Regions from separate parts of the Yersinia antarctica genome, predicted to be linked through region 1. Evidence: predicted binding sites of a transcription regulator. Region 1 holds the regulator's gene; each other region holds the start of a gene.

Region 1 (8,163 bases):
CTGATACCCTGAGTTGTTTGGCCATTCCTAAGGTAATATTGTTGAAAAAACAAAGGGCTCCGATTAGGGAGCCCTTCTTTACAACGCTTTCTTTGATGCACATGTAGGGGTACAGCAGCGTATTCTGTCAGAGCTAACTGCCGTTTATACGGCTATTTTTACCTCTGGCAGGGATGAAAATGCGATACCAAATCGTATCGGTTAGCATCCTAGCAAGCACGCCCGAGAAAAAATACGTTTTCCCTCTGATTCGCCCCACTAATCTTTCAGGCTGTGATCGCTACCGCAAGAAAGGGAAATTTTAGTAACGCCGGACTATCGGTTTCTGCATCGAACGCCATATCCAGACGGCCACAACCGCCAGAATCAACCAAGGTAGCAGCTTAATCATCATGACGAATAAGCCCCCTACCATCATAAAAGCAGCAGCCACCAGTAATGCAGCGAAGATCCCTAACAGGGAAATACCGGTTACCATCAGCATGATAAAAAAGCCGATAACAAAGAGAATTTCAAACATGGCTGGCTCCTTAATAATTGTGTATGTCCCACAACCACATCATTAAATATAACGAACAAATCGGGGATTTTATAAGAAGTATTACAAGAAGCATGCCAACTTTAACATATCAGCTAATTCATTGAATTTAATGATTAAGTAATATTAACATCTACCAGAAAAATGGATAGGCATGGTCAATTTGACTAACTTATAGCTAATTTACTATTCTATTATACTCAAAGTAATTGGCGTCGCAGGTAGGCAGCAAGTGAACGCATCCCGATGAGCTTACACAGTCAAGTGATTTGAACGCTGCTTGCAGCGGCCTCGCCTTGCGAGGCCCACCGGATGGGCCGAGTCACTAGCGTAGCTAACAACCCTGCGACTTCAAGGACGAAGGGTATAAGGCCGAGTGACCAGCGCTAAGGCTTGCTCTACTACAGCAACGCCAGCACCAGGCTTATGGGCATTTTCGCTTAGATGGCGACGCCATTGACGCGCACCAGGAATTCCCTGAAAAATCCCAAGAATATGCCGGGTGATGTGGCCCAAATAAGCGCCGCGAGACAACTCCTGTTCGATATAAGGATAAAGCGCTTCAATCGCCTTAATGCTATCGACCACTGGGGCATTTACATCAAATAGTTCGCGATCCACTTGGGTCAAAATGCTTGGATTTTGGTAGGCTTCACGGCCCATCATTACCCCATCAAGATGTTTAAGATGCTCTTTGGCTTCAGCCAGCGTTTTCACACCACCATTAATGGCAATAGTCAGTGTTGGGAAATCACGCTTGAGCTGATAAACCCGCTCATAATCCAGCGGTGGCACTTCACGGTTCTCTTTCGGGCTAAGCCCTGAGAGCCAGGCTTTGCGAGCATGAATGGTAAAGATATCGCATTCGCCACGGTCCGCCACCGTTTGCACAAACTCGCATAAGAACTCATAGCTATCCAGTTGGTCAATGCCGATACGAGTTTTAACGGTGACAGGAATAGAAACCACATCGCGCATAGCTTTAATGCAGTCAGCGACCAGTTCAGCCTCACCCATCAGGCAAGCGCCAAAACGACCATTTTGTACCCGATCAGACGGGCAACCCACATTTAGGTTTATTTCATTGTAGCCGCGTTGTTCAGCCAATTTGGCACAATGGGCCAGCGCCTGCGGGTCACTGCCTCCAAGTTGCAGTGCCACCGGATGATCCTGTTCGCTATAAGCCAGATAGTCAGCTTTACCATGAATAATGGCACCGGTGGTGACCATTTCGGTATATAACAAGGTCTGCTTGGTTAACAAACGATGAAAATAACGGCAATGACGATCGGTCCAATCGAGCATCGGCGCGACGGAAAAACGTTGTAGAGGGTAGTGTGGCTTATTGGCCGGGGTGCTGGAAAAAGTCTGGGCTGCGTGCATTTACGGTGATTTCATCGGTTATTATTTCATCAAATACCCTTTAAAGTTGCCCGCCGAGCGAACCCTACAAAGGGATGGAATGAGTAATTATACCATAGAAGCTGACCATAGCTGCCTGTGTGATAATTGAACTCTACGACTGATCGTTCTGTCATCGAATCCTGTGAATTAACAAAAGTGTGATACCCACCTTCCCTTCGTTTTTTCACCTATCGGCGATTAACGCTAAATATGGTAAAATCATTTCAATTCAAATGCTGCGGGATGGATATCATGAAACCTATCGATGAGGAAAAGCTGCTGGCTCAGGCTGAAAGTCTGTGTCAACAACGTAACGTCCGGCTGACACCGCAACGTCTTGAAGTACTACGCTTAATGGCACAACAACCTGGCGCAATCAGTGCCTATGACCTGTTGGATTTGTTGCGTGTGTCTGAGCCACAAGCCAAGCCTCCAACTGTTTATCGCGCATTGGATTTTTTGCTGGAGCAAGGGTTTATTCACCGCGTCGAGTCAGCTAATAGTTATGTGCTATGTCATCATTTTGAAGAGCCAACCCATACTTCAGCGCTATTTATCTGTGATCGGTGCAAAATAGTCACTGAACGCACCACCGTGGGCATTGAAGAGGCATTGTCACAGTTAGCAAAACAATCAGGTTTTGTGCTGCGTCACAGTGTGGTTGAAGCGCACGGTTTATGTGCTGAATGCGGGGAAGTTGAAGCATGCGAAAGCCATGAGCATTGTGACCATGACCACTCTATTGTTACTAAAAAGAAATAGCTGCGTACCTAATTGAAGTTGCAGCAATGTTAGCTGCTCTCCAATTACTTTTGCCTTATACCCGTCATACTTCAAGCTGCATGTGTGTTGGCTGCTCTCAATAACCCGAATCACTTACTCATGTAAGCTCATCGGGATTAATGAGCCTCATCCTTGAGGCTCACCCAGCGGGCTAGCATAAATGCTGTACAAATCGGTTACCGCCTTCCTGCAACTCGAATTATTTAGGGTATAGATAGAGATCCCTGGTGGGTATATATCGGTTAGCAAAAAGTAGACTGCCGCGAGCAATGCGACAGGGTAATAATTAATAATAAGGCACGTCCTTGTGCAGATGTAGATATAAATACAGGTGAGCTAGAATAGCTTTTATTAAAATAACCTCACCGCTTCAATATAATTGGAGTTGATACACCAATAACTAGACGGGGTTGATTAACAATGCATATTCTATGAAACGAGAGACCCGATTAATTTATATCAATATCAGTTTAATTCCATTTAATGCTGTTACCAGCGATATTTGCTGTGGTCTTCCCAGGCTTTGACTTCTTTCTCGGCTTGCTCTTTCTGATAGCCGTATTTCTCCTGGATTTTACCCACTAGCTGGTCACGCTTACCTTCGATTACCGTTAAGTCATCGTCAGTCAGCTTGCCCCATTTTTCTTTCACTTTACCTTTAAACTGCTTCCAGTTACCGTCGGCTTGATCTTTATTCATAATATCTCCGTTACCTTGGGATTAGTCAGTTTATTTAATTCAATACGATAAACATTCTCTATTGATAAAAACAACCACATTTAAATTAGTCACTCACAGTCATAATTTAAAATTAAACTTCGTTGTTTCGCTTACCGTACGAATAACTATAGCAGAGGATACTAGCAATTAAAGTCAGGATAATATTAATCACTGAGATTATAGCTATAAAGTAAAAATAAGCACTGATATTATTCAGTTAAAACAGTAGGTAATAACTTATTGTCGGAATCGTCTCAATCTAAATAACTTTTCCATACTTGGAGCTGTAGCAGGCTAGCTGTACTTGTTACTTGGCCCCTTCCCAGACATCACCTCTGAGAGGCCGCAGCAAGCAGCATTCAAATTTTCTCCCCGCAGATTTGTCATCCAAATCATCTACTTGTCGTTAGCATTGATCGGAATTAGCGAGCTTCTTTGCGGCTGCCTGCCTGCAACGTCAATTAATTTGGGCGTCTGAATCGTTTAATGGGGTCATTAATAATAAAAAGCCGCTCCTGAGCAGGAACGGCTTATCAGTTCAATATAAAACGCTAATGTTAGATCCAGTCACCATTACGGATAACACCGACGGCCAATCCTTCAATAGTGAAGCTTTGTTCGCGCAGATCGACAATAATCGGTTGGAACTCACTATTTTCTGGCAAAAGCTGTACGATATTACCTTGTTTTTTCAAGCGTTTTACCGTCACTTCATCATCAATTCGTGCCACTACAACTTGCCCGTTACGCACATCTTGCGTTTTATGCACCGCTAATAGGTCGCCATCCAGAATACCGATATCTCTCATCGACATCCCATTAACCCGCAACAGAAAATCTGCACTCGGTTTAAACATTGATGGGTCTACTTTGTAGTGCCCTTCAATATGCTGCTGTGCCAGCAAAGGTTCACCTGCGGCAACCCGACCAATCAGTGGCAGGCCATCTTCTTCTTCCATCAGCAAACGAATGCCACGGGAAGCGCCAGAAACAATCTCAATGACGCCTTTACGGGCCAGTGCTTTTAAATGCTCTTCAGCGGCGTTAGGAGAGCGAAACCCCAGACGCTGCGCAATTTCGGCACGGGTCGGTGGCATGCCGGTTTGCGCTAAGTGATCGCGAACCAGGTCATAAACCTCTTGCTGTCTGGTAGTAAGTGCTTTCATTCCGCCCCCTGTTTGTTTATACAGTCTTGCTGTGAGTATATACAGGTAAGCGGGTGTTGGGAACCAAAGAGTGAATAAAAACAGGGATTAATCACAGCTTATTTCTGCGGCATTGTTCGTCATAACATTAACCGGCATGCTGGCAAAGTACGGTTATCCAAACAAATAACGCTAACAAGATAGCGAGGAATACCGCCGCGGACCCCATATCTTTGGCGCGGCCCGATAGCTCATGGAACTCACTGCCAATCCTGTCCACTACCGCCTCAATCGCACTGTTAATGACTTCGATAATTATCACTAAAACCACGCTACCAATTAATAAAAGGCGTGCGATAGCATCTACATCCAGCCAGAAGGCCAGTATGATAGCGATTATGGCAGCAACAGCTTCCTGACGAAATGCCGCTTCGTTTTTCCAGGCAGCCGTTAAGCCTTTCACAGAATAACCGGCCGCTTTATAGACTCGGGCCAGCCCTGTTGATTGATTCGCCATGTTTTATTGCCTTTATCTTAAGTTAATGATGATTTTTGCCGCTTTCTGTTGTCTTATCACCACAGATCTCAAAACCAGTTTCTGGTATCCTTGCGACGAATTGCTAACAAGAGGCTTCATGTAGTTATGTCAGGTTGGCGTAAAATATATTATAAGTTATTGAATTTACCACTTAAAATGTTGGTAAAAAGCAAGGTTATTCCGGCAGACCCTGTGACTGAGTTAGGGCTAGACCCCTCTCGTCCTATTCTGTACGTTTTGCCTTACAATTCTAAGGCTGATTTGCTGACTTTGCGAGCGCAGTGTCAAGCACAAGACCTGCCCGACCCATTGATTCCATTGGAAATCGATGGAGTGCAACTGCCCAGCCATGTGTTTATCGATAATGGCCCGCGGGTCTTTCGCTACTACGCGCCTAAACAGGAATCGGTAAAGCTGTTCCACGACTATCTGGATTTGCACCGCAATAATCCCGAGTTAGATATCCAGATGTTACCGGTTTCCGTGATGTTTGGTCGTTCGCCGGGGCGTGAAGGCCACGGAACACCCCATCTGCGCGTGCTTAACGGAGTGCAAAAATTCTTCGCGGTATTGTGGCTGGGTCGCGATAGTTTTGTGCGTTTCTCTACCACAGTTTCACTGCGCAGGATGGCCAGCGAGCACGGTACCGATAAAACTATCGCCCACAAACTGGCTCGCGTAGCGCGGATGCACTTCTCCCGTCAACGCCTGGCAGCGGTTGGCCCTAGTCTGCCTGCCCGGCAGGATCTGTTCAAAAAGTTGCTGACATCAAAGGCGATTGAAAAGGCCGTCGCCGATGAAGCGCGGACCAAGAAAATCTCCCATGAGAAAGCACAGCAAAATGCCATTACGCTGATGGAAGAGATCGCAGCCGACTTCTCATATGAAGCCGTGCGCCTGTCTGACAGAGTATTGAGCTGGACGTGGAACCGTTTGTATCAAGGTATTAACGTCCATAATGCAGAACGGGTGCGGCAGTTGGCGCAAGATGGCCATGAAATCGTCTATGTGCCTTGTCATCGCAGCCATATGGATTATCTGCTGCTCTCCTACGTGCTTTATCATCAAGGGCTGGTGCCGCCGCATATTGCCGCCGGGATTAACCTTAACTTCTGGCCTGCCGGGCCTATCTTCCGCCGTTTGGGCGCGTTCTTTATTCGTCGCACCTTTAAAGGCAACAAACTCTATTCAACGGTTTTCCGCGAGTATTTAGGTGAACTGTTCACCCGTGGTTATTCAGTTGAATACTTTGTTGAAGGAGGCCGCTCACGTACCGGCCGCCTGCTGGAGCCAAAAACTGGCACACTGTCGATGACCATTCAGGCGATGTTGCGTGGTGGCTCACGTCCAATCACTTTGGTGCCGATTTATATCGGTTACGAACATGTGATGGAAGTGGGTACCTATGCCAAAGAGCTGCGTGGTGCGACCAAAGAGAAAGAGAGCCTGTTGCAGATGCTGCGGGGCTTGCGTAAGTTGCGTAACCTCGGTCAGGGCTATGTCAACTTTGGTGAACCGATCCCGTTGACCACCTATCTGAACACCAATGTACCGCAATGGCGTGATGCCATTGATCCGATTGAAGCTCAGCGCCCAAGCTGGCTGACACCGGCGGTAAATGATTTGGCCGGTAAGATCATGGTGAGAATAAATAATGCGGCAGCAGCGAATGCCATGAACTTGTGTTCTACCGCATTGTTAGCCTCACGTCAGCGTTCACTCACCCGTGAGCAGTTGCTTGAGCAACTTGATTGCTATCTGCAACTGATGCGTAATGTGCCTTATGCGAAAGATGTCACTGTGCCGGATAAAACACCGGAAGAGTTACTTAATCACGCCTTGAATATGAATAAGTTTGAGGTGGAGAAAGACAACATTGGTGACATTATCATCCTGCCACGGGAACAAGCCGTGCTGATGACCTATTATCGCAATAATATCCAGCACTTACTGATGCTACCGTCACTGATAGCCAGCATGGTGATGTACCACCGCCGCATTACCCGTGACGAATTGTTGCGCCAAATCAGTATGATTTATCCGATGTTGAAAGCTGAACTGTTCCTGCATTACAGCAAAGAGCAGTTACCACAGACGCTGGACACGCTGATAGATGAACTGGCCCGCCAGCAGTTGATTTGTGACAAAGGCACCGAACTAGTGCTGAATCCGGCCCGAATTCGCCCACTGCAATTACTGGCCGCCGGTGTGCGGGAAACCCTGCAACGATACGCGATTACCCTGTCGCTGCTCAGTGCCAATCCGAGCATTAACCGTGGAGCGCTGGAGAAAGAGAGCCGTATCATGGCGCAGCGATTGTCTGTTCTGCACGGGATTAACGCACCAGAATTCTTCGATAAAGCGGTATTTTCAACACTGGTCGGTACCTTGCGTGAAGAGGGATATATCAGTGACAGTGGTGACGCGGTTCAGGAACATACGTTGGAAGTTTACAATATGCTGAGTGCGTTGATGACGCCGGAAGTGAAACTGACTATCGAGAGTGTCAGTATGCCAGCCGAAACCAGCAATCAACGGCCAGAATCCGAGGCAGAGGATAAATCGGAAGATTGATTCCTCAAGCCGCTAAACAAAAATGGCCGGATTCATCATCTGGCCATTTTTTTGACTGTTTTCCAGAAACGTATTTACTGCCAATAACTAATCAGAATCCCTAAAAACAACACCAGCCCTACGTAATTATTATTCAAAAACGCACGGAAGCAGGCGTCGCGGTCACGCTGCACAATCATCTTTTGTTGGTGGATAAACAAGGCACCCGCCAGCAGGATTGACCAATAGAATGCGCCGCCCAACCCCATCAGCCAGCCGATAGCAACCATCAACACCAGTGTAGCCAGTTGCAGTAAACCTATAATCAGCTTGTCATGTTGACCAAATAAAATCGCCGTGGACTTAACTCCAATTTTCAGGTCATCGTCGCGATCAACCATTGCGTATTGCGTGTCATAAGCGACGGTCCAGCAGATGTTCGCCAGCAATAACAGCCAACAAACCAAGGGTAAGCTCTCACT
Region 2 (8,163 bases), 1.6 Mb from region 1:
ATACCCACTAAACATTCGAATCGTCGATGATATTAAGCCCTATAAAGAACGCAAAGTGGCAATTCTCAATGGGGCTCATACCGCATTGGTGCCGGTCGCATTTCTGGCGGGTTTAAATACAGTCGGCGAGGCCATGGCCGACACGCAAATCAGTCAATTCGTCGCACAACTGATCAGCGAAGAGATTATTCCAGTCTTGGATTTACCCGCGGATGAGCTACAAACCTTTGCTCAAGCCGTGTTGAGCCGTTTTCGTAACCCGTTTATTCAGCACCAACTGCTGTCTATTGCCCTCAATAGCATGACCAAATTCCGTACCCGTATTTTGCCTCAGTTGCTCTCCAGCCAGCAAAATAACGGGCAGTTACCGCCACGACTCACCTTTGCCTTTGCCGCCTTACTGATGTTTTATCGAGGAAAACGTGACGATGAATGTTTTGCATTACAGGATGATGCCCACTGGCTAAATTGTTTCGCCTCTATGTGGCACGACGTTGACGCCGGTTCACTGCCGATGGAGGGATTAGTGCGATTGGTATTAGCCGACGCCACCCATTGGGGGCAAGACCTCAATCACATCCCGCAGCTCACCAATAGCATTACTGAACAGTTGCAAACAATTAAACGTGTGGGGATGCGAGCTGCTTTAGCCGCTTACCGTTAAATATGTTTATCCGGGCAGATGATTTTATTTTCTGCCCGCCATCTAGTGCAGTCACCGTGCGGTTTAAGCACCATCGTGATGGATAAACTCAATACCATACAACCCACCAATAGCATTGATGGTTTCTAATAGATGCGCACCATCCGCTTGATGCGGGACGGTATCGCTCGCGGCTGAATGCGCTGGCCACCACAGGGGAAGCCCGATAAACCATGCTGTAATCTTAGCCATTGCTACCTCTGCGTTATTTATCTAGCGGGATGAAACTGATGCTTTAAGGGTAGATGCTGCCGCGCGCAAAGGTGAAATAACGATTATGGCTTTGGATATGCCAAATTTATCTATGAAGGCCAAAACTTAAGATAAAAATTAATAATTATGCATTTTAAAGATGCCAGCCATCAGCCAAGGCGTTATCTTAATTAGACATTCGCCCTGAAGGAGTTTCGCATGTTTGTTGTCAGTCTGACTTACCATCAACCTATCGATGTGGTCGAAGCACTCACTGAAAGTCATAAAGAGTGGTTGAAAAAGTACTATACACAAGGTGTTTTTATCGCATCAGGCCGTAAAGTGCCGCGTACCGGTGGCATTATTTTGGCCAAAAGTATTGCCCGTGAAGAGCTGGATAAGATATTGGCCGAAGATCCGTTTAATGCGGTTGCCGATTATAGCGTGACCGAGTTTATCGCCTCCATGGCTATCGAGTCGGTGGAAGCGTTGAAAACTCTGTGATGCTTTTATGCGATAAATCCTAACAGCAGCTATGGTTGATGCCATGGCTGCTGTTACAACGTATTGGTAGTTAATTCTGCCCGCTGTTGTCGTTGCGCCATAATACGGTGCAGATTGGCCTCAAGCCATACAGTCAGCCCTTCCACCTGCTCCTGAATCTCTTTCCCCAACGGCGTTAATTTATATTCCACATGAGGTGGTACTACCGGATAAGCAATACGCTCAACAAAACCATCTTCTTCAAGGTGTTGCAGAGTTTGTGCCAGCATCTTTTCACTAACACCGCCAATCTTTCTGCGCAACGCACTGAAACGCAGAGTCTCATTGCTTAACGCAATCAAGGCTAACACCCCCCAACGGCTGGTTACGCGCTTGAGCACTTCTCTTGAGGGACAATCAGCATTGAGTAATTCACCCCGCCGAACTTGTTCGGGAAACGAAACAGTGTGACTCAAATTTTGCGGCTCTATTATTTTCATACTAACCTTTTGGTGCGTACTTACGTAAAGTTAGTATATTGCATATGATGAACTTAAGGGCAACTTTCTGGCCAATTATGCGGTTTTATTCTTTGCCAACTGTCTGTCATCTTTCTCATAACATCAAATCTGGAGTGTCATTATGATCGCAGTAACCGGTGCCACAGGCCAATTGGGCCGCCTTGTTATCAATGCATTACTTAAAAAAGTGCCAGCCAGTGAGATTATTGCTGCGGTACGTACCCCGGACAAAGCCCACGAGCTGGCGGCGTTAGGTGTTCAAATCCGCAAAGCTGACTATAGCCAGCCAGCCACGCTGGATACCGCCTTTCAAGGTGTTGATAAACTACTGTTAATTTCATCGAGTGAAGTGGGTCAGCGTATTGCCCAACATAGCGCCGTGATCGCGGCGGCCAAGCGTGCAGGTGTTAAATTGTTGGCATATACCAGTTTGTTACATGCGGATAAAAGCCCACTGGGGTTAGGCGAAGAACACCGGGCCACCGAAGCACTATTACGTGAATCAGGTCTGCCCATGGTGTTATTGCGTAACGGCTGGTATACCGAGAACTATGCAGCAAGTATCGCGCCAGCCCTGGCACACGGCGCATTTATCGGCGCAGTAGCTGAGGGGCGTATCGCCTCTGCCGCACGTGAAGACTATGCCGAAGCGGCCGCTGTGGTGCTAACGCAGGGAAACCAGGCGGGTAAAGTTTACGAATTAGCCGGTGACGATATCTATACACTGGCTGAATTCTCGGCAGAAATTGCCCGCCAGTCAGGTAAAGCTGTGGTGTACCACGATTTGTCTGAAGCCGATTTCAAGCAAGCATTGCTCGATGCCGGTTTACCTGATGTTTTCGCCAGCCTATTAGCAGATTCTGATGCTGGCGCAGCTAAAGGGGGGCTGTTTGATGACAGTCATACATTGAGCAAACTGATTGGCCGACCGACAACGCCTTATGCAGATGTCATTGCTGCAACGCTAGCGACACGTTAAATCTATTCTGATACTCACGGCCGGTTCCCCTTAAGTTACCGGCCGTTCTCCATTAGAACTTATAATAATGCCGGACTAAGACTTGGCAGCATCCAGTGCCTGAGCAAGATCATTGAGAATGTCATCAATATGCTCAATACCAATCGATAGACGCACCATATCCCGTGGTACGCCCGCCTTGATCAGCTCTTCATCGTTAAGCTGACGGTGGGTGGTTGACGCTGGGTGGCAAGCCAGTGATTTGGCATCACCAATATTCACTAAGCGCACGATCAAATTCAGCGCATCTATAAAACGCCCGCCCGCCTCCTGGCCGCCATGAATACCAAATGACAATATTGAGGCTGGTTTGCCACCTAAATAGCGCTGGGCCAGTTCATGCTCAGGATGATCAGGTAAGCCTGCGTATTTAACCCAACTGACTTGTGGATGGTTTTGCAAATAGTGCGCGACTTTCAGCGCATTTTCAGTATGACGCTCCATACGCAAAGCCAATGTTTCCAGCCCCTGCAAAATCAGGAAAGCATTGAACGGCGATAACGCAGCGCCAGTATTGCGCAATGGCACCACCCGGCAACGGCCAATATAGGCAGCCGCGCCGAATTGCTCGGTATAGGTCACGCCATGATATGACGGATCAGGGGTATTTAATTGAGCAAAACGCTCAGGGTATTGCGTCCAAGGGAACTTACCCGAATCCACTACGATACCGCCAATACTGGAACCATGACCGCCGATATATTTGGTCAATGAATGAACCACAATATCCGCACCGTGTTCAAATGGTCGACACAAGATTGGTGTTGCGACAGTATTATCGACAATCAATGGCACACCATGGCGATGAGCCGCATCAGCCAATTTTTTCAAATCAACAATATTCCCAGCAGGATTACCAATCGATTCACAGAAAACTGCTTTAGTTCGGTCATCGATTAAGGCTTCCAATGCGGCGATATCATCATGATCGGCAAAACGGGTTTCTATCCCATAACGCGGTAACGTATGCGCCAGCAGATTGTAAGTCCCGCCGTACAACTTGGCCACCGACACAATATTATCCCCCACTTCGGCAATGGTTTGGATAGCATAAGTAATCGCCGCCATACCGGAAGCCACGGCCAGAGCGGCAATCCCCCCTTCGAGAGCGGCAACCCGTTTCTCCAGTACATCATTGGTGGGGTTCATGATGCGCGAGTAAATATTGCCGGCGACTTTTAAATCAAACAGATCAGCGCCATGCTGGGTATCGTCAAAAGCAAAGGAGGAAGTCTGGTAAATAGGTACCGCAACGGCTTTGGTGGTGGGGTCCGGTGAATAACCTGCATGAATAGATAATGTTTCTAATTTCATTCTTTATCCCTTGTTATATGACAATAGCCAGCGCCGCTGCCAACACGATGATATAACGTGACTAGTCATATTCTTAACTGGCGACGGAGGTGATGAAGAGAATAACAATAGAGGAATTAATGAGCAGTACCTACCTACAAAAGTAATTATTTAGCTATTAATTATAATTAAACGATATCGACATCCTCTCAGCCGCCATTCAGCCAGGTAGCGCTACGTTTCATCTATTCCATCCTGATAGATAACTTTCTCTTCTTATAAATCAATATACTGAATAAAAATATCTCTTCAGGGCTTTTCTGTCCACACCTCGCCGCATATACTGTATGCATAACCAGTTATTTTGTAAATCAGTCGTTTTTTTGTTATCACGCTCTCCCCTTAGATAACGCATTTGGAGGCTTTATGGGTGCATTCGGCAATGCTGCACAGGACTATATTGAAAAGAGAATCGACCTTAATGAACACTGCATTGAGCACCCAGCCGCCACCTTTTTCATGACCGCCAAGGGTGACGCCCTGAGTGATGCAGGTATTAACAACGGCGCACTGCTGGTGATAGATCGCAGTTTGCAGGCACAGCACGGCGATATTGTCGTTGCAACCATCGGGGGTGAGTTCAATATTAAGCGGCTTTATTTACGACCGGTTCCCCGCCTTGAGGCGCTGAATGCAGCCACTCCCCCACTCATATTATGTGAAGGGGATGAAGAGTGGGTTATCTTTGGCGTCATTGTATTTAGCATCAATAAGTTACGATAATGTTTGCTCTCGTTGACGTGAACTCATTTTATGCCAGTTGTGAAACGGTATTCAGGCCTGATTTGTATGGTCGCCCTGTGGTGGTGTTATCCAATAACGATGGCTGCGTGATTGCCCGTAGCCGGGAGGCTAAGGTCGTGGGTATTCCAATGGGGGCACCCTATTTCAAGATACAGCAAGTTATCCATCAGCATCGTGTTGTCGCGTTTAGCAGTAATTACGCACTCTACAGTGATATGTCTGCGCGGGTCATGACTATTCTTGAACAACTGGCCCCAGGGATTGAAATTTACTCAATCGATGAGGCATTTCTCAATCTTAATGGTGTACAGCATTGCATTACACTAGAAGAGTTTGGTCAGGGCGTGCGTGATAAAGTACGCAAATTGACTGGCCTAAATGTCGGTGTAGGCATCGCCCCAAGCAAGACTCTCGCCAAGCTGGCAAACCATGCTGCTAAGTTATGGCATAAAACGGGCGGTGTAGTCGATTTGTCCAATCCCATACGTCAACGCAAATTGCTGGCGCTGATGCCAGCGGCACAGGTATGGGGCGTGGGCCAGCGTACCGCAAAAAAGCTGGCAGTGATGGGGATAACCACCGCCCTTCAATTATCAGAGGCCAGCCCCGCGCTTATTCGCAAAAACTTTAGCGTCGTACTGGAACGGACAGTGCGAGAATTGCGCGGAGAAGCTTGTCTGGCGGTGGCTGAGTTCGCACCTACAAAACAACAAATAATCTGTTCGCGCTCATTTAGTAAACGCATTACAGAATATCAAAGTATGCATGAAGCCGTTTGTAGCTATGCCGAGAAAGCAGCAGAAAAGCTACGCAAGGAGCACCAATACTGTTGCCATGTATCAACCTTTATCAAAACCAGCCCTTTTGCCCGTAACGAGGTCTATTACAGTAACCTCGCCAGCACTCGCCTCAACTTTCCGACCTTGGATTCAAGGGATATTATTGCCGCAGCTCTCAAATGCCTAGCGGCAATTTGGCGACCCGGTCACCATTACCTGAAAGCAGGTATTATGTTGGGAGATTTTTCAAATCAGGGTATCGCGCAATTGGGTCTATTTGATGAGAGCAAACCGTACATTAACAGTGAATCATTGATGGCGGCTATCGACAAAATTAATCAATCCGGTAAAAGTAAAATTGCGTTTATCGGGCAAGGAGTTAATCAAGAATGGCAGATGAAACGTGAAATGTTATCACCTGCATATACTACCCGAATTCAAGATTGTCCTATCGCGGTTATCCGGTAACATAACTTAACGAATACCTCGGTGTACTGCTTATAGATGAATGTCACGTGAAAACGTTGATGGTTGGCAACAGAGGCTTAGTCCGCCCCGCATATAGAAAGGAATATTATGGGTGAATTTACCGGTTTTACTCAACATGGGCTGACATTCTTACAGCACATTGCTCACAACAATAACAAAGAATGGTTCGAGGAACATCGCGATATCTATGATCAGCATCTACTACAGCCAGTGCGAAAACTGGTTACCGACCTGAGTTCAGATATGCTGACTATTGATGAACTGTTTGAAGTTCGTCCGGCGATTGGCAAGACAATTTCTCGCATGAATCGCGATACCCGTTTCTCTCATGATAAGTCACTCTATCGCAGCAATATTTGGTTAACATTTAAAAGATCACGTAAAAATTGGACGGATGCTCCAACTTACTTTTTCGAATTTGGCCCAGACTGGTGGCGTTATGGGTTGGGGTATTACAGCGCCTCGCGAGAAACAATGGATCTTTTCAGACAACAACTGCTCCGTGCTCCGGCTGATTTTCTCACCATAGCTGACTGTATTTATCCCAATTTCTCGATTGAGGGAGAGAGTTACAAGCGCCCTTTGATTAAAGATCTACCACCGGCATTGGCGGTCTGGTACAACAAGAAGTCGTGGGCATTAATTAGCCACCGCAGAGATATGGATTTATTATTTTCCAAACAACTGGTTGACCGGTTGAGTAAAGACTTTCTCCGTCTCTCACCTATCTATGATTTTTTAATGAAAATTGAAAGCTTGAAGAAAAGTCATAATCACTTTAGCTAGGCGAGAAGATTTACCCTATCCACGGTGCAAAAGTACGATACTCAAATGGGTTTAATCCATTTACAAGCATCAAAACCTTGCAAGCTGCACAGATGAAACATTAGATTTAGAGCAGCTTGCTATTAAACGTCCATACGGTCTTATTCATCTTTTACCCCTGCCTTTCAGGGGTTTTACCTTTGATAGCGACTCAACTAATACCCCCACTACTGTAACAAATAGTTATTCATATATTCATAATCAATGGTCAGTTGTAAATAAAAAACTCATGAGCATCATCTTTTGCAACATTCAAACAGATTTGAACTATGTTTTATCTAAATAATAGACAAACAACTAGATGCAAGAGAACTCATTCACTCTTTTCATCAATTATATTTAATGCAGCCCTACAGTAAAAATCCCATCTAGTTGTTTTTAATGTATTTTTATATAACTTACATTACTTTAAATAATAGAATTATAATTGAATAAAAAAATAAATTTAAATATATTAATCATTTAATAAATACAATCTTGCCCCAGAAAAGTGCAATAGCATGAATAATCAGCACCATTATGGGGAATCAATAATTTAATTAATAAAAGTATAAAGTTTTATCTTATGAGGCCGATTACCGTCTGTAGTTATTGTATTCACCTGTTATCAGGGAACTCCCCCATTTACTGAGGTTATTATGAGAGTGAACAAGCCTGTCAGTCGGCAGGAGTATCCCATTGATCGCGATACCACCTTGCAATCCACCACCGATATTCACGGCAATATCGCCTATGCCAATGCCGCCTTTGTTCGCGCCAGTGGTTTTGAATATCAGGACTTACTGAGTCAACCGCACAATGTTGTTCGGCACCCAGATATGCCACCCGCGGCATTTGCTGACATGTGGCAAACCCTGAATGCTGGCTTATCCTAGTCATCACTGGTTAAGAATCGCCGTAAAAATGGTGACTACTATTGGGTACGCGCTAATGCTACGCCATTACGTCATGATGGCCGTCTGACCGGTTATATTTCGGTACGCATTGCCCCCACTCGCGAAGAAGTTAAACAAGCGGAAGCACTGTATGTCGATTTTAATTCGGGTAAGGCCAGGC
Region 3 (8,163 bases), 2.9 Mb from region 1:
GTTTCGTAAATTGGGGCTGAATCCACAGCAAACCGCCACCGAGCAAGGGGATCGCGAACAGCAGCAAGTATTGACTGAGCAACTCTTGCAGCGTGACTCATTGCCTGGTGAGAGCACACAATTTTATAACGCGGCAATCTGATGAACTGGCAAAGCAAGATAGAGCAGGGGCTGCAACAGCGACGCGACGCCGCGGCCTACCGTAGCCGTCAGGTTAATGAGGGGGCGAGTGGGCGCTGGTTGCAATCAGCAGAACGGCGTTATCTCAACTTCTCCAGCAATGATTATCTGGGGTTAAGTCAGGATCCCGACGTGATTGCGGCGTGGCAGCAGGGGGCGCAACGCTATGGTGTTGGCAGTGGTGGCTCTGGCCATGTTACCGGCTATAGCCGGCCTCATGCCCAACTGGAACACCAATTGGCGGACTGGCTGGGTTATCCGCGTGCATTGTTGTTTATCTCAGGCTACGCGGCAAATCAGGCGGTGTTGGCGGCGTTAACTGCCGCCGACGACAGGATACTGGCCGATAAACTCAGCCACGCCTCTTTGCTGGAGGCGGCTGCACACTCTCCGGCTCAATTGCGGCGCTTTGTGCATAATCAGCCCGATGCGCTACAAAACCTACTCGATAAACCCTGTGCGGGCCAAACATTGGTGGTCACCGAAGGCGTTTTTAGTATGGACGGTGATAGCGCTCCACTGGCTGCTTTGCAGCAAAAAACTGTGGCGGCGGGTGGCTGGTTACTGGTGGATGATGCGCACGGAATTGGGGTGTGTGGCGAAGGTGGCCGTGGTAGTTGCTGGCAGCAAGGGGTAAAACCTGAACTGTTAGTGGTCACTTTTGGCAAGGCATTCGGCCTAAGTGGGGCGGCAGTGTTGTGTCAGGAACCGGTTGCCGAGTATCTGCTGCAATATGCCCGCCACCTGATATACAGCACCGCGATGCCGCCAGCACAGGCTTGTGCGCTGCAAGTGGCACTATTACGTATTCAGCAAGGTGACGACTTGCGACAGCAGCTTCAGCAACGTATTGCGCAATTTCGGCGTGGAGCGGCAGACTTACCGTTGCAATTAGGGGCATCTGAAACCGCTATTCAGCCACTGCTGGTGGGTGACAATCAGCAAACACTGACACTGGCGGAGCAACTACGCGCCGAGGGGTTATGGGTAACGGCGATTCGCCCTCCAACAGTCCCGCCGGGGGGCGCCAGATTGCGTATTACCCTGAGTGCTGCGCATCAATATGATGATATCGACAGATTGCTGGAGGTGCTGTATGGCGTTTGTCGCTGATAATCCACGATTACCCTTGGTTGATAAACCGGCGATTGCGGCTGCATTTAGCCGGGCTGCTGGCAGCTACGACTCAGCGGCAAGTTTGCAACGGGAAACGGGGAATACCTTATTGGCGCTGGGTTATCAGCACCCTGGTGCGTCGGTGCTGGATGCCGGGTGCGGTACTGGCTATTTCAGCCGCCGTTGGCGTGAACGAGACAGATATGTTACTGCGCTAGATTTGGCCGCCGGAATGTTGGATCACGCCCGGCGACAGCAGGCTGCGGACAGCTATTTATTGGCTGATATTGAGAATATACCGCTGCCAGATCAAAGCGTTGATATTTGTTTTAGTAATCTGGCGCTACAGTGGTGTGCTGATTTACCGCAGGCGCTAGCTGAGTTATATCGCGTCACGCGAGTTGGCGGCATCATTCTGTTTTCTACCTTGGCAAAGGGGTCTCTTGACGAGCTGGGGCAGGCGTGGCAACAGGTAGATGGCCAGCGCCATGTGAATGATTTTCTCCCCTTTCAGCATATCAGTAACGCTTGTCAGGGGTATCGCCATCACCTGACAACCGAGTTATATCAGCAACAGTTTCCTGATGTAATTGCGCTTATGCGCTCTCTGCAAGGCATTGGTGCTACGCATTTACATCAGGGGCGTCAGTCTGGGTTAAGTGGTCGCCAGCGGCTGGTGGCCCTGCAACGCGCTTATAGCACCCAATCTGGCACCTACCCGCTGAGTTACCATTTAGTTTTTGGGGTTATATATCGTGATTAAACGTTGGTTTATCACTGGCACGGATACCGATGTCGGTAAGACAGTTGCCAGTTGTGCCCTACTGCAAGCCGCAGCCCAGCAGGGCTATCGCACCGCCGGTTATAAACCGGTGGCATCCGGCAGCCAGATGACGCCTGACGGATTGCGCAACAGTGATGCTTTGGCGCTACAAGCAAACAGCAGTACGGCACTTAGTTATTCACAGGTGAATCCGCTCACATTTCTGGAGGCAACCTCGCCCCATATTGCCAGTGCCAGCGAAGGGCGTGAGATTGATTTGTCAGTTTTATCGCAAGGACTACAGCAGCTTGAGCACTCAGCAGAATGGATATTGGTCGAAGGGGCTGGCGGCTGGTTTACCCCACTGTCGCCACAGGCAACTTTTGCCGATTGGGTTTTACGAGAGCAACTGCCAGTAATTATGGTTGTTGGCATCAAATTGGGATGTATCAATCATGCTTTGTTGACCGCTTTGGCTATCCGACAAGCTGGGCTGAAACTGGTAGGGTGGATCGCTAATGAGGTGATACCTGCGGGGGGGCGACAAGTTGAGTATATGGCAACATTGACACAGATGATCAGTGCCCCGCGATTAGGTGTCGTCCCCTATCTGACGGACCTTGACGTGTATCCCATCACCCAGCGGCGTGATCTTGGTGGCTATTTGGATTTAGGACTTTTGGCTGAGGTGCCACTGAGCTGAATTTTTGACGGCGATATGACCCTAAAGGGCTAATAGACATTATTAGCCCTGAGTTTTTTGCGGAGTATGGCCGCTATCATCGGCTTTAGTTTGCATGAGGGAGAAACCACTCTGCGCCATATTAACTGGCCAAATGCGTAATAATCATCTCTTCATCCAATTGCGCCAATGTTCCTTGTGCCACATTTCGGCCATCGGCCATCAAACAGAATCGATCTGCCACATGCTGAATAAAGGGTAAACGGTGTTCAACCAAAAGTACCGTCAAACCCAGGCTACGACTGAGCTGATGTAGGATATTGCCAATATCCTCAGTCAACGGCGGTAAAATACCACTCCCCGGTTCATCAAGAATCAACAGTTCTGGCTCTGTCACCAGTGCTCTGGCAATGGCCAACTGCTGTTGTTGATTACGGGTTAGCTCCCCACCACGTTGGGTGCGTTTGTCATACAGTTGCGGGAATATATCAAAAATCCAGCCCGGAATTTGGCGCGACTTATGGCGGCCCGCCAGCACGGCTATCAGCATATTCTCCTCTACACTCAGTTGAGAGAAGATCTGCTGCCCTTGTGGTACATAGCCAATACCCAGAGCAGTACGCCCCTCAACCGGCTGCTGTAGCAAATTCTGCGGCGGTTCATGATTAGGTTGCCAGGTCATGGTGCCACTCTTAATTGGCAGATGCCCCATGATGCAATTAATTAACGTCGTTTTTCCTACGCCATTACGGCCAATCAGGCAGGTACACTGCCCACGGGGGATCTCGAGATTAATATCCCAAAGGATATGATTCTGTCCATAGTATTGATTCACAGCGGTTAAACTCAGCATCAGTGCTTCTCCTCAGTCGATCTCAGTAGTTCACAGGTGGCCCGGTGTTCTGTAACGGCTAGTGAAGGATTAACCAGCAAATCTGCATACTTGGTAGCGGCAGTACAGCATAAAACACCACACTTCTAACGGGTGGTTGTCGGTGTAAATTGAGGTGAAATGGGCGAATTGCGGCATTAAATGGCATCAACAGGCTATTTTTATCCTTAATCACCCTGCGATAGGATGATTTTTAGTCTATTAATGCGTTGCACCGCTTTAGACCATTTCCCCTTTAATCTCTCCGTTTCACAGAGATATAAAGCAACTCTTGGGCCAAGTTGCTATACAGAGAGTAAAATCTGTTTGTTAACAGGCTGTAAATGGTTTTAACGCGCAGCGTGGGGTAAAAATAGCTCAGCCTGGCGGGGGGCGAGCGTAGAGTGATGGCTAGCTTGCACTTAAGCGGTGCTTTGGTGGAGAAAATGGTGCAGTAGAAAAAGAGAGAGGTCAGAGGTCATTAGATACAGGTGTTAACTAGTGAAAATTATAGAATTAGCAAGCTACATAGTTAGCACTAATTGAAATATGCGGTGAAATAAAAATGTAAAAAAAACACTAAAAAAGCCAGTTAGTCCCCATTTATCCCCCAAGCTTTGCTTTTCGCCAACTCCCAGCCGCTGTGGGGTTGAATGAGTTATCCACCATTCCTGTGGATAACCTTGTGCATTAGCCATAGAAAACTGATGGCAAGCGAGAGCGGGCGCGGGCGCGGGCGCGGCTTGCGCTCCTGTTGTCCGCATTCTCTACTTTTTAATAATTTACTTTACTTTCAATTGGTTATTTAAAATCAAGCGCTGAAAAATCATAACTGGCGATGATGAGTGATCTTTAATCGATTAGTTATCACTAATGTGTTTATGTTAACAGTTGGGGATAAAAACGCTTTTACAGTGCAGCTGTCGTTTAGATGTCACTGTAACGAGGCAAACAATCTCCTGGTGAAAGACATTCCTACATTTTGGTGCTTGAAGCTGGTTTTATATCCAGTATCATAGAGGTGGCAAAATTCTATGGGGCTTTCATAATTAGCCTCCTGATAGTGTGTGTTTCTCCAGTGGGTAGCAAATTCATGAGTAAATTATTCAAACTACATTCTGAGTTTAAGCCAGCAGGCGACCAGCCTGAGGCCATCCGTAAACTGGAAGAAGGGCTAGAGAATGGTCTGGCTCATCAGACACTGTTGGGGGTAACGGGGTCAGGTAAAACCTTTACGATAGCCAATGTTATTGCTGATTTGAATCGCCCAACCATGGTGCTGGCACCCAATAAGACATTGGCAGCACAGCTTTATGGTGAGATGAAAGAGTTCTTTCCCGATAACGCGGTAGAGTATTTCGTCTCCTACTATGACTACTACCAGCCTGAAGCCTATGTCCCAAGCTCTGATACGTTTATTGAAAAAGATGCCTCGGTAAATGAGCATATCGAGCAAATGCGGCTATCTGCGACCAAAGCACTGCTGGAAAGGCGTGATGTTATCGTGGTGGCGTCGGTTTCTGCGATTTATGGTCTGGGTGATCCTGATTTATACCTGAAAATGATGCTGCATCTGACTAAGGGTATGATCATCGATCAGCGCTCTATTTTGCGTCGCTTATCCGAATTGCAGTACAGCCGTAATGATCAGGTATTCCAGCGCGGTACCTTCCGGGTGCGTGGTGAAGTTATCGACATCTTCCCCGCAGAATCTGATGAATGGGCGTTGCGGGTAGAGTTGTTCGATGAAGAGGTCGAACGGTTGTCCATCTTTGATCCATTGACAGGCCAGTTACAGCATGAAGTACCGCGCTTTACGGTCTATCCTAAAACGCACTACGTTACCCCGCGCGAGCGTATTTTGCAGGCCATGGAAGAGATCAAAGTCGAATTGGCCGACCGCCGTCAGGTGCTATTAGCCAATAATAAGTTGTTGGAAGAGCAACGTATTAGCCAGCGGACCCAGTTTGACCTTGAAATGATGAATGAGCTGGGCTATTGCTCCGGTATTGAAAACTATTCCCGCTACCTTTCGGGCCGTGGTCCAGGCGAAGCACCACCGACGCTATTTGACTATCTACCGGCTGACGGTCTGTTGGTGGTTGATGAATCCCACGTCACTATTCCGCAAATCGGCGGGATGTACAAAGGTGACCGCTCACGCAAAGAAACATTGGTGGAATATGGTTTCCGGCTGCCATCGGCACTGGATAACCGGCCAATGCGGTTTGAAGAGTTTGAAGCACTGGCACCACAAACTATTTATGTTTCAGCAACTCCAGGTAAATATGAGCTGGAGAAATCCGGTGGCGATATCATCGATCAGGTCGTGCGGCCGACGGGCCTGCTCGACCCATTAATTGAAGTACGGCCGGTAGCCACACAGGTTGATGACTTGCTGTCAGAGATCCGTATTCGTGCAGCGATTAACGAGCGGGTGCTGGTGACCACGCTGACCAAACGTATGGCTGAAGACCTGACCGAGTATCTTGGAGAGCATGGCGCCCGTGTTCGTTACCTGCATTCGGATATTGATACCGTTGAACGGGTAGAGATCATTCGTGATCTGCGTTTGGGTGAGTTTGATGTATTGGTGGGAATCAACTTACTGCGCGAAGGTTTGGATATGCCAGAGGTTTCTCTGGTCGCAATTCTTGATGCTGATAAAGAAGGTTTCCTGCGTTCTGAACGCTCTTTAATCCAGACCATTGGCCGTGCGGCGCGTAACCTTAATGGTAAAGCAATACTGTATGGCGACAGAATTACCGCCTCAATGGAAAAGGCTATTGGTGAAACGGAACGGCGCCGTGTCAAACAGCAAGCTTACAACGAAGAACGTGGCATCATTCCGCAAGGGTTGAACAAGAAGATTGGCGATATTCTGCAATTGGGCCAACCCTCTTCCCGTGGTAAAGGGAAAGGGCGGGGCGGCAAAGTGGCCGATCCCAATAATTATCACGCCTTGCCACCAAAAGCGCTTGATCAGAAAATCCGTGAGTTGGAGTCTAAAATGTACACCCACGCGCAAAATCTGGAGTTTGAGCAGGCAGCAGAACTGCGTGATCAAGTCCATCAGTTGCGCCAGCAATTTATCGCGATATCTTGATGCTCATCAGCCCTGCATTATGTGGGCGGTAAGCAATGGTGCGACAAATCGGGAATTTATGCTTGTCGCATCAACCTATCCTGATTAAGGTGTGCGACTAATAAAATCATCACCTAGATAGACTCAAATAACCTGGCGTTGCAGGTTGGTGGCAAACCCACAATTCAGCAGCCCCAAGTCGGAGAGTAAAAGTGCGAGATAAATAATGAGTGATCACTTGTCGAAAGATCCATTACACGGTATTACCCTTGAACAACTGCTGACCAAACTGGTTGAGCATTATGGCTGGGAGGAGTTGGCATACCGTATCAATATCAACTGTTTCATCAGCGATCCCAGCATTAAATCCAGCCTGAAGTTTTTACGCCGTACACCATGGGCTAGAACTAAAGTGGAGGCGCTGTATATCCATATGAATGACAGCGCAAGGTTGCAAGCTCAAACTCAAGCTAAGCCTCTTAGCTAGTTTGCCCCACCGAGCTGTTGCAGGGTGTTTTCCAGTGCCTGGCGCAGTAGCTCACGGTCATGGCGGTAAGGGATATCTTTTGCTTCCAGTGGCTGCTGGATAATAATCCTGTCTGTTACACCACTGATATCAATTTGTGGACTGACAATTGCCGCATCAATAATTTTGCGGCCAATCTTGCTTTCCATTATCGCCAGTTTTTCTTGCAACGATAGCGCGGCCGCCGCCACACTGAGTTCACGCCCCAGATTACCGATATAAATCATACTGGCAGAGCTGCGTCGTAAGGCCTGAGTTAAGTCATCTAGCAGTAACAAGGGCATCAGACTGGTTAAGAAACTACCTGGCCCAATCAAAATAACATCGGCCTGGCTAATTGCTTCCACGGCTTCCCGCGTGGCGTGAACGTGCGGTGACAACAACATCTCTTGTGGCATTTTTGCCAGTTGGTCGATATTCACCTCACCATAAACGGGGTGCCCTTCATGATCGATGGCCAGCAGATCGACCGGCTGCTCAGACATTGGGATGAGCCATGCCTCAACCTTCAGCAAGCTACGTACCAGATTGATTGCCTCGATAGGTCTGATGCTGAGATGGTCTAACGCTTTGAGCATTAAATTGCCCAGATTATGGCCCGAGAGTTCGCCATTACCGCTAAAACGGTATTCAAACATTGCCGAAGCCACACTCGGCTCAGTGATCAACTGATTAAGGCAATTGCGGGTATCACCCCAGGCAATCCCTCCTTCTGAACGGCGAATGCGGCCAGTCGAGCCGCCATTATCGGTGGTGGTAACAATACCTGTCAGGCGTGAACCCAGTGGCGAAAGGGCTGACATCACGCGCCCCAGGCCATGGCCTCCCCCTAAAGCAACCACTCGATCGAGATCCGCTAATGTGCGATTTCGCATATTTTTCCTGTCTAAATATTGTTGCCTGGCTCTAATAGCGTAGCTAAGGGTGAAATTGCTGCATA

The links. Region 1 encodes LexA, which represses DNA repair genes until DNA is damaged. Its sites were predicted from a motif close to TNCTGTATGTACATACAGNA; they were not measured.
Region 2: the regulator LexA is predicted to act here: its motif matches at 4,552-4,571, upstream of umuD (translesion error-prone DNA polymerase V autoproteolytic subunit).
Region 3: the regulator LexA is predicted to act here: its motif matches at 4,606-4,625, upstream of uvrB (excinuclease ABC subunit UvrB).

What each region holds. Positions count from the first base shown of each region.
Region 1 is NZ_JBSJQF010000001.1:4,485,824-4,493,986, forward strand. It holds gene ACWJJO_RS20740 (NADPH:quinone reductase) at 1-12, shown strand, start outside; gene pspG (envelope stress response protein PspG) at 302-520, opposite strand; gene dusA (tRNA dihydrouridine(20/20a) synthase DusA) at 890-1,921, opposite strand; gene zur (zinc uptake transcriptional repressor Zur) at 2,195-2,704, shown strand; gene ACWJJO_RS20760 (CsbD family protein) at 3,215-3,424, opposite strand; gene lexA (transcriptional repressor LexA) at 4,003-4,611, opposite strand; gene ACWJJO_RS20770 (diacylglycerol kinase) at 4,739-5,107, opposite strand; gene plsB (glycerol-3-phosphate 1-O-acyltransferase PlsB) at 5,234-7,702, shown strand; gene ubiA (4-hydroxybenzoate octaprenyltransferase) at 7,777-8,163, opposite strand, start outside.
Region 2 is NZ_JBSJQF010000001.1:2,842,123-2,850,285, forward strand. It holds gene ACWJJO_RS13275 (tagaturonate reductase) at 1-664, shown strand, start outside; gene ACWJJO_RS13280 (hypothetical protein) at 728-895, opposite strand; gene ACWJJO_RS13285 (YciI family protein) at 1,115-1,399, shown strand; gene ACWJJO_RS13290 (winged helix-turn-helix transcriptional regulator) at 1,453-1,878, opposite strand; gene ACWJJO_RS13295 (SDR family oxidoreductase) at 2,021-2,878, shown strand; gene ACWJJO_RS13300 (bifunctional O-acetylhomoserine aminocarboxypropyltransferase/cysteine synthase) at 2,954-4,231, opposite strand; gene umuD (translesion error-prone DNA polymerase V autoproteolytic subunit) at 4,637-4,993, shown strand; gene umuC (translesion error-prone DNA polymerase V subunit UmuC) at 4,993-6,261, shown strand; gene ACWJJO_RS13315 (DUF2461 domain-containing protein) at 6,370-7,068, shown strand; partial or broken gene ACWJJO_RS13320 (methyl-accepting chemotaxis protein) at 7,746-8,163, shown strand, end outside.
Region 3 is NZ_JBSJQF010000001.1:1,593,610-1,601,772, forward strand. It holds gene bioB (biotin synthase BioB) at 1-142, shown strand, start outside; gene bioF (8-amino-7-oxononanoate synthase) at 142-1,293, shown strand; gene bioC (malonyl-ACP O-methyltransferase BioC) at 1,277-2,059, shown strand; gene bioD (dethiobiotin synthase) at 2,052-2,762, shown strand; gene ACWJJO_RS07395 (ABC transporter ATP-binding protein) at 2,884-3,594, opposite strand; gene uvrB (excinuclease ABC subunit UvrB) at 4,706-6,718, shown strand; gene ACWJJO_RS07405 (VF530 family protein) at 6,924-7,184, shown strand; gene ACWJJO_RS07410 (gluconeogenesis factor YvcK family protein) at 7,181-8,098, opposite strand.